2 regions of the Streptomyces sp. NPDC059373 genome follow, and region 2 is predicted to be linked to the other one. Evidence: riboswitches for the same ligand, from Rfam matches in the RefSeq annotation. Region 2 holds a riboswitch; the other holds the start of a gene.

Region 1 (4,160 bases), on a different contig from region 2:
ATCTGGTCGACGCACGCTTCGGGGAGCCGAGCCCGGAGGAGCTTGAGGCGGAGGCGGTGGACTGGCTGGCGCGGCTGCCGGAGCTGGCCGCACTGGAGTTGCCGCAGAGCCCGAGGCAGTTCACCGAGGACCGTTCCGCCGAGCACGCGTGGCGGGTGCTGCGGCGCGCGGAGAACGAGGACGCACCCGGCGAGCAGATGCGGCGGCGGCTGCTGTCGGCGATCGGCCACGACATCACGTACGTCACCGGGCGCCATCTGCGCGCCGGCGGACGGGTGGTGGGCTGGACGCTGTACGAGCACGCCTTCCTGCTGGCGACCGGCGAGGAGGTCAGCCTCTGGGAGGTCGAGCACACGATGAACCCGGAGGGGCGACCGGTGTGCGAGGTGTACGACGCCGAGCGGGCGGCCTGCGATGCGGCCGATCTGCGGCTGGAGGCCTTGTAGGAGCACGGCCGTCCCGGTTTGCGGGCGTCGTCCGGCGCGCGCAGATTGGACATAGGCGGATTCGGCGGGTCTGGGAGGTTTGCCATGACCATTCTGCAAGAGATCGCGTTCCCGGGCGTGACGGCACTGCAGTACGAAGAGGCGAATCAGCGCGTGGGGATCGGCCCCGGGAACCCTCCGGCGGGACTGCTGGCGCACACGGCCGTCATCGACGAGCACGGGCTGCGGATCGTGAACGTGTGGGAGTCCGCCGAGGCCATGGAGGCCTTCGTCGAGGTCATCACGCCTGCCTCGGAGGAGGCGGGCTTCCCCAAGTCCGAGGGGCCGCCCACCGTCCCCGAGGCGTACAACTTCATCGCACCCAAGTAGGCCCAAGTAGGCCCAAGCAGGCCCAAGCAGGCCCAAGCAGGCCCAGATGGGCCCGCGCAGGCGGACGCAGGGCTCAAGTGGCCTAGACCGACAGGCCCTTCGAGCGCAGCCACGGCATCGGGTCGATCGGGCTGCCGCCGCCGGGGCGGACCTCGAGGTGGAGGTGGGGGCCGGTGGTGTTGCCGGTGGCGCCGACGCGGCCGATGGTGTCGCCGGTGGAGACCTTGCCGGAGGTGACGATCATCGAGGAGAGGTGGCAGAACCACAGCTCGGTGCCGTCGGGGAGGGTCAGGATGATGCGGTAGCCGTACGAGCCGGCCCAGCCGGCGGAGGTGACGGTGCCGCCGTGGATGGCCTTGACCGGGGTGCCGGTGGGGGCGGCGAAGTCCTGGCCGGTGTGGGTGGTTGACCAGAGGGAGCTGGTCTCGCCGAAGCCCGCGGTGAGGGTGTAGGAGGCCACCGGCTTGACGTAGCTCTTGGCGAGTTCGGCCAGACGCTTTGCCTCGGCGGCCTTCTTGGCCGCGGCGGCGGCCGTCTTCTTGGCGGCGGCTTCCGCGCGCACCTTCTCCGCCGCGGCGGCCTTGGCGTCCTTCGCGGCAGCCACGCCGTCGGCGGCGGCCTTCTGCTGGGTGGCCTGGTCGAGGATGCGGGTGCGCAGTGCCTCGCCGGCGTTGATGTCCAGGTTCTGGGCGGGGTCGGCGGACTTGGTGTCGTTGCCGCCCAGGAGCGTCCCGATACCGGGCATGTCGGACACCTCGGGCAGGTGCGGAAGCGATACGGGGAGGGGGTTGTGCCCCTCCGCCGTGGCGACGCCGCTGACACCGAGTACGGCGACCGCCGCGACACCGAAGACGGCCGAACCTCGGCCGAAGGTGCGCTGCTTGGCGACGCGGTGACGACCCCGTACGGGGGCCGTGTTCTCGCGGGTGGGGTTCCAGGTGTCGCCGTCGATGCCGGTCTCGTCGAACTCCGGGTGCGGCTCCGGCGCGAACTCGGGCTCGAACTCCGCCGTAGGCGCGGCGGCGGTGTCCGTCAGACCGGCGGCCGCGGCGGCTTCACGCAGCTCTGCCCAGCCTGCCGCCATGTTCCATTCGGCGGTGTCCCAGCCGTCGACGGCGTTCTTGGTGGGTGCGGTCTGTTCTGTCGCCGGGGGCGTCCAGCCGGCCGCTACGTTCCACTCGCCGGTGTCCCAGTCGGTGTACTCGTACCCGTCGTGCTGATGCTGATGGGAATCCGGTATGAGGGCAGGCTTGTTCGACGCCACGCGGGCGCACTCCTTTCCTTCCTTCTCGTCTACCGGGTTAGCTGACGGGTTCGGAGCAGGAAGGTCTCCTACGGTTCTGCCGGAGCAGACCCGATTCACCCCAGGGTGGTGGTTCCCCGGTTCCCGCGGACGGGATTCGACAAGCGCACGGCGCCGCCAGTTCGGCGGAGGGACGACCGCGCTGCGTTATCGAACGTTAATAGAGGTGCAGGGGAATTCCAAGCCACTCTGGGCAGTTCACAGCAGGAATCTATGCGGATGGAATACCCAGAAGCGGGCAAAGTGGCGTGACTCCTGTGACCGCCGGGAGATGTGAGTGTGCGTCAGTTGTTATTCGGACGGCACTCGTCCGGTCACCCGGAGTGAGCGGGGGTGCCCGGCGCCGCTCGACGCGCGGTTGTCGTGCGCCTGCCCCGGCGCCTCCGGGCCGTTCCGCGCGGCCGGGTACGTTGCCCGGATGGCGGTGAACACGGATGAGCGGGTGGCGGACCGGTACCGGGCCTTCTCGCGGCAACAGGCGCGCGGCAAGTCCCCTCTGTACGAGGAGCTGACGGCACGGATCGCGGAGGACGAGGAACTGGTCGCCCTCATCTCCGGACTCCCGGCGGGCAACAAGCAGCAGCCCAACCTGCTGCTCGCCGCCGTGCGGTACCTGGGCGGGCCGTACAAGGAGTGGGCGGCGTTCCGGTCCTGGGTGGCCGCGGAATGGGACTCCGTACGGGAGGTGATCCTGGTCCGCTTCACCCAGACGAACGAGGCGGCCCGCTGCGCGACGCTGCTGCCGGTGCTGGCCGGGCTGCCGCAGCCGCTGGCCCTGCTGGAGGTGGGGGCGTCGGCGGGGCTGTGCCTGTACCCGGACCGGTACCGCTACGCGTACGACGGCGGCCCGGAGTTCGGGGCGGACGGGTCACCGGCGGTGTTCCGGTGCCGGACGGGCGGGGGCGTGCCGGTGCCGGGGGCGGTGCCTGAGGTCGTATGGCGGGGCGGGATCGATCTGAATCCGCTGGATGTGGGCGACCCGGGGGATGTGCGGTGGCTGGAGTCACTGATCTGGCCGGGGCAGGAGCACCGGGTACGGCAGCTGCGGGCGGCGATCGAGGCGGTGCGGGGTGCGCCGGGGGCGCACATCGTGCAGGGGGATCTGGTGGACCGGGTGGCGGAGGTCGCGGCGCGGGCGGCGGCCGAGGCGCCGGACGCGACGCTGGTGGTGTTCCACACGGCGGTGCTGACGTATCTGCCGCTGGCGCGCCGGCGGCGGTTCGCGGAGCTCGTACGGGCCCTGCCCGGGCACTGGGTGTCCAACGAGCACCACAGCGTCCTGCCCTGGCTGGGCGGGCCCCGGCCGGACGACGGGCATCGGCTGACGCTGGCGGTCGACGGGCGGCCGGTGGCGCTGACGGACGGGCACGGGCAGAGCGTGGAGTGGCTGGAGTGATGCGGGGGGCGGCGGCCCGGCAGCCCGGCAGCGGGCTCAGCGGAGGCCCCGGGGGCGGGCTCGGCGGCGGGCTCGGCGGCGGCCCCGCGGCGGGCTCGGCGGCGACCGGGCAGCGGGCTCAGCGGCGGGCCCGGCGGCAGCCCCGCTGCGGGCCCGGCGGCAGCCCGGCGGCAGGCTCAGGGGATTCGGCGCCGGGTGAGCGCCAGTACCGCCATGTCGTCGACCCTCATGCCGCCCGTGTGGTGTTCGATGTCCGCGATCAGCGCGTCGAGCAGGGCGTCCGGGCCGGGGAAGACACGGCCGGTGAGGGCGGCCTCCGGGTCGTAGAACTGGCCGCGGGCGTCCCGGGCCTCGGTCACACCGTCGGTGAAGACGAGCAGTGTGCTGCCGGGCGGGAAGTCGGCGAGGTCGACGACGTCGGGCCAGCGGCCCAGCGCGGACATGCCCAGCGGCATGGCGGGGTTACCCGGCTCCAGGGGCTTGACGGCGCCGTCCGGGTGGACGACCAGCGGGGGCGGGTGGCCGCGGTTGATCAGGCGCAGGCGGTCGTCGCCGGGGCGGAGCTCGGCGAGCAGGGCGGTGGTGAAGCCCTCGGTCTGGTCGAGGGTGTCCCAGCGGAGCTCGCCCTCGCGTTCCAGCGCGCGCT
Region 2 (4,160 bases):
TGGCGAGCCTGTCGTCGGCCTCGATGCGTACCTGCTTGATCTCGCGCTGCTCGGTGGCGAGCGTCCGCAGGGCGGCGGACTGGCGGCCGCTGAGCTGGTCCACGAACTCGGCCCGCGCCAGGTAGTCCTCGGGGCTGGAGTCGAGGGCCAGTTGTACGGCGGGGTCGATGCCGCCCGAGCGGTACTGGGCGGTGGCGATGGAGCCGAGGCGGTCCCGTGTGGTGTTGAGGCGGTCGGTCTTGCGGGCGAGTTCGTCCTGGAGGTCCGCGATCCGGGTACGGGCGGTGTCGGCCTTCTCCTTGGCGCCGTCGTACTGCTGGGTGGCGGCCTCCGCCTCCGCGTAGAGGCTGTCCACCTTGGCCTTGGCCTGCTCGGTGGTGAGCCGGGGTTCGGCCTGGCCGGTCTCGCCGAACATCGTGACGGACGCGGCGCCGGCTATGGCGATCGTGGCCGCGGTGCGTGCGGTGGAGCCGGTGAACGAACGCTGCTTGGGCCTTCGGTGCGACGCCACGGACGCCTTCACTCCCTTCCTCGGCCCGCCGACGACGCGATCCGGCGACGGCCGCACGGGGAGCGACCGCCGCCGGATCCTCGGCGGGGGCGACCGGGCCGGCGCTGACTCGCCGGCGTGGGGATCGGCCACCTGGAGGAGGACGCTAAACCTGACTGTCACCCGGAAGCGGTGAGGAGAGCGGGACTGCTCCGATTCGGCCGGGAGCTGACCGGAGATGACCGCTGTTCGACGGGTGACCCGGATGCTTTCCGCCTCTCTGTGACCGATGTGGCGGTTGAGGCCCAACCGGGTCGGAGGGGCTGCTACAGGAGTGGCCGGAGGGCGTGGTTAGGGTCCTGTGCCATGGACGTACTCATTCACTTCGTCGTCGGCCTCCACATCATCGGCATCGCCGCACTCCTCGGCGGCTTCGTCACCCAGCTCAAGGCCATGGGACGCGGCGAGGCCCGCTTCGTCCCCGCGATGCTGCACGGCGCGCTGACGATGCTGGTGACGGGCGCCCTCCTCGTCGGCCTGAACCAAGCTGACGACCAGCCGGTGAACAACATCAAGATCGGCGTGAAGCTGGCCTTCCTGGTGGTGATCCTCGGCCTGGTCTACGTCAAGCGCGACGAGGAGCGGCAGCCGGCGGCGGTCTTCGGCACGGTGGGTGCCCTGACCGTCGCCAACATCTTCATTGCCGTCCTGTGGACCTGATTCCCCGGGATTCCCCGGGATTCCCCGGGATTCCTTCGGATTCCTTGGTTCCGCGGGCTGCTCAGGCCATCCGCGCGTAGCCGGCGATCGGCATCTCGCTGATCGGCGCGATCTTGACGACGGTGCCGGTGTGCGGGGCGTGGATCATCTCGCCGCCGCCGATGTAGAGGCCGACGTGGGAGATGCCGGAGTAGAAGAAGACCAGGTCGCCGGGCTGTAGATCGGCGGCTGTGATCTTGGTGCCGTAGCTGTACTGGGCGCTGGCGACGCGCGGGATCGAGACCCCTGCGGCGGCCCAGGCGGCCTGGGTGAGGCCCGAGCAGTCGTAGGAGTTGGGGCCGGTGGCGCCGTAGACGTAGGGCACCCCGAGCTTGGACCTGGCGAAGGCGATCGCCTTGGCGGCCTTGGCGGCGTATCCGCTGCTGGTGGTGCTCGTCGAGGTGGATGTGGACGTGGACGTGCTGGCTGCCGCGGCCTTCCGCGCGGCTGCCGCGTCCGCCGCCTTCTGGATGGCCGCGAGCCGGGCCTTCTCCTTGGCCGTGAGGCTGTTGAGCAGCTTCTGCGCGGTGGTCAGCTTCTTCTGGACGGCCAGCTTCTGCTTGCTCAGCTCCTGCTGCGAGTCGTCCAGCTTCTGCAGGCTCGTGACGGCCTTGCTGCGTTCCTGGGCGATCTCGATCTGCTGGGTGCGGAAGGTCTCCAGGGCCGCCTCGGTGCGGCCGGACATCTGCTGCATGACGTGGGCGTTGTCGAGCAGCTGCTGCGGGTCGTTGGCCAGGAGGTACGTGGTCGTGGCGTCCAGGCCGCCGGTGCGGTACTGGGCGGCGGCGAACTCGCCGAGCTGGTCCCGGGTGGCGTTGAGCTTGGCGGTCTTGCGGGAGACCTCGTCCAGCAGCTTGTCGGCGGTGGTGCGCTGCTTGTCGGTCTTGTCCTTGGCCGCGTTGTAGCGCTCGGTGGCGACCTCGGCCTGCTGGTAGAGCTTGTTGACGCTCGCCTGGACCTTCTTGATGGAGGCCGTGCTGCTGCCGGTGCTCGGCGCCGCGCTCGCGCTCTCCCCGAAGAGGGTGACCGTCGCCAGTGCGGCGGTCGTGAGCCCCACGGCCGCACGCGGACCGGGGGCGGTGAGTATGCCGTTGCGGGGCTTGCGGTGGGTCGCCAAGGCAGGCGGCTCCTTCCGTTGACCGCTTACCGGGTTAGCTGTCGGGTTCGGGCATCGGAAGGCCGCCCTACGGTCCGTACGTGTGCGTTCCCGCACCCGTACTCGCGGACCGATTCACCCCAAGGTCGTCGTACGTGGGTCCCCGGCTCCGGCTCGCGCCGGACTCAGCGAAGGCGGCCCGTGACGGCACGGTCGCCGCCGGGAGGGCGGGCCGCCTGATGCGGAACCGTAATCAACCCGAGTGGCGCTTGGGAAGGCTGATGTTCGATTTATCCCGAAACCGATTCGTGACCTTTTACCTTACGCACAGGAACCGTCGGTCGCTGTCAGCGCTACCGCCTAGACTCGGGAGGCGATGAGCAGCCTCTTTGACGACAGCTTCCTGGCCGACCTCGAGCCGACCGACGCGTCCCCGCCGCCGCCCGAGGACCACGTCCCGGAGCAGGTCCCGCACGACCTCTTCGGCGGCCGTTTCGACGCGCCCGTGCACCGGGACGCGTACTACCGGGACGGCGCCCACCGCCCGGTCGTGGACGCCGCCGCGCTGCTCGAAGGGCTGAACGAGCAGCAGCGCGCCGCCGTCGAGCACGCGGGCGCCCCGCTGCTCATCGTCGCGGGCGCCGGCTCGGGCAAGACCCGCGTCCTGACCCACCGCATCGCCCACCTGCTGGCCACCCGGCATGTGCACCCGGGCGAGATCCTGGCGATCACCTTCACCAACAAGGCCGCCGGTGAGATGAAGGAGCGCGTCGAGCAGCTCGTCGGCCCGCGCGCGAACGCGATGTGGGTGATGACCTTCCACAGCGCCTGCGTACGGATCCTGCGGCGGGAGAGCAAGCGGCTCGGCTTCACCTCCAGCTTCTCCATCTACGACGGCGCCGACTCCAAGCGGCTGATGGCGCTGGTCTGCCGGGATCTGGACCTCGACCCGAAGCAGTACCCGCCGAAGTCCTTCAGCGCCAAGATCTCGAACCTGAAGAACGAGCTCATCGACGAGGAGACCTTCGCCGGCCAGGCGGAGAACCCGTTCGAGAAGAAGCTCGCCGAGGCCTATGTGCTCTACCAGTCGCGGCTGCGCGAGGCCAACGCACTGGACTTCGACGACATCATCATGACCACCGTCCACCTGCTCCAGGCCTTCCCCGACGTCGCCGAGCACTACCGGCGGCGCTTCCGCCATGTGCTGGTCGACGAGTACCAGGACACCAACCACGCCCAGTACACGCTGGTGCGCGAGCTGGTGGGGACCGGCGACGAGGCCGCCGAGTTGTGTGTGGTGGGTGACGCGGACCAGTCGATCTACGCCTTCCGCGGGGCCACCATCCGTAACATCCTCCAGTTCGAGGAGGACTATCCGCAAGCCCGGACGATCCTGCTGGAGCAGAACTACCGCTCCACACAGACGATCCTGACGGCGGCCAACGCGGTCATCGAGCGGAACGCCTCGCGGCGCCCGAAGAACCTGTGGACGGAGGCCGGCGACGGCCCGGTCATCACCGGCTATGTCGCCGACCAGGAGCACGACGAGGCGCAGTACATCGCCGAGGAGATCGACCGGCTCACCGACGCCGGGGACGCGAAGCCCGGCGATGTGGCCGTCTTCTACCGGACGAACGCCCAGTCCCGTGTCTTCGAGGAAGTGTTCATCCGGGTCGGCCTGCCGTACAAGGTCGTCGGCGGCGTGCGCTTCTACGAGCGCAAGGAAGTCCGTGACGTCCTCGCCTATCTGCGGGTGCTCGCGAACCCCGAGGACACCGTCCCGCTGCGGCGGATCCTGAACGTGCCCAAGCGCGG

The links. Region 2 has a riboswitch for cyclic di-AMP ahead of ACFXJ5_RS01950 (NlpC/P60 family protein). Riboswitches for the same ligand answer to the same signal wherever they lie in the genome.
Region 1: it holds a riboswitch for cyclic di-AMP, as region 2 does, so the genes downstream of both, ACFXJ5_RS04355 (M23 family metallopeptidase) here and ACFXJ5_RS01950 (NlpC/P60 family protein) in region 2, are expected to answer to the same signal.

Annotation. Positions count from the first base shown of each region.
Region 1 covers NZ_JBHYXC010000002.1:37,293-41,452, forward strand. The annotation lists gene ACFXJ5_RS04345 (DUF6227 family protein) at 1-446, shown strand, start outside; gene ACFXJ5_RS04350 (hypothetical protein) at 531-815, shown strand; gene ACFXJ5_RS04355 (M23 family metallopeptidase) at 898-2,079, opposite strand; cyclic di-AMP (ydaO/yuaA leader) riboswitch at 2,091-2,231, opposite strand; gene ACFXJ5_RS04360 (DUF2332 domain-containing protein) at 2,537-3,514, shown strand; gene ACFXJ5_RS04365 (PP2C family protein-serine/threonine phosphatase) at 3,691-4,160, opposite strand, start outside.
Region 2 covers NZ_JBHYXC010000001.1:425,997-430,156, reverse strand. The annotation lists gene ACFXJ5_RS01960 (NlpC/P60 family protein) at 1-511, opposite strand, end outside; gene ACFXJ5_RS01955 (hypothetical protein) at 857-1,210, shown strand; gene ACFXJ5_RS01950 (NlpC/P60 family protein) at 1,272-2,366, opposite strand; cyclic di-AMP (ydaO/yuaA leader) riboswitch at 2,375-2,546, opposite strand; gene pcrA (DNA helicase PcrA) at 2,722-4,160, shown strand, end outside.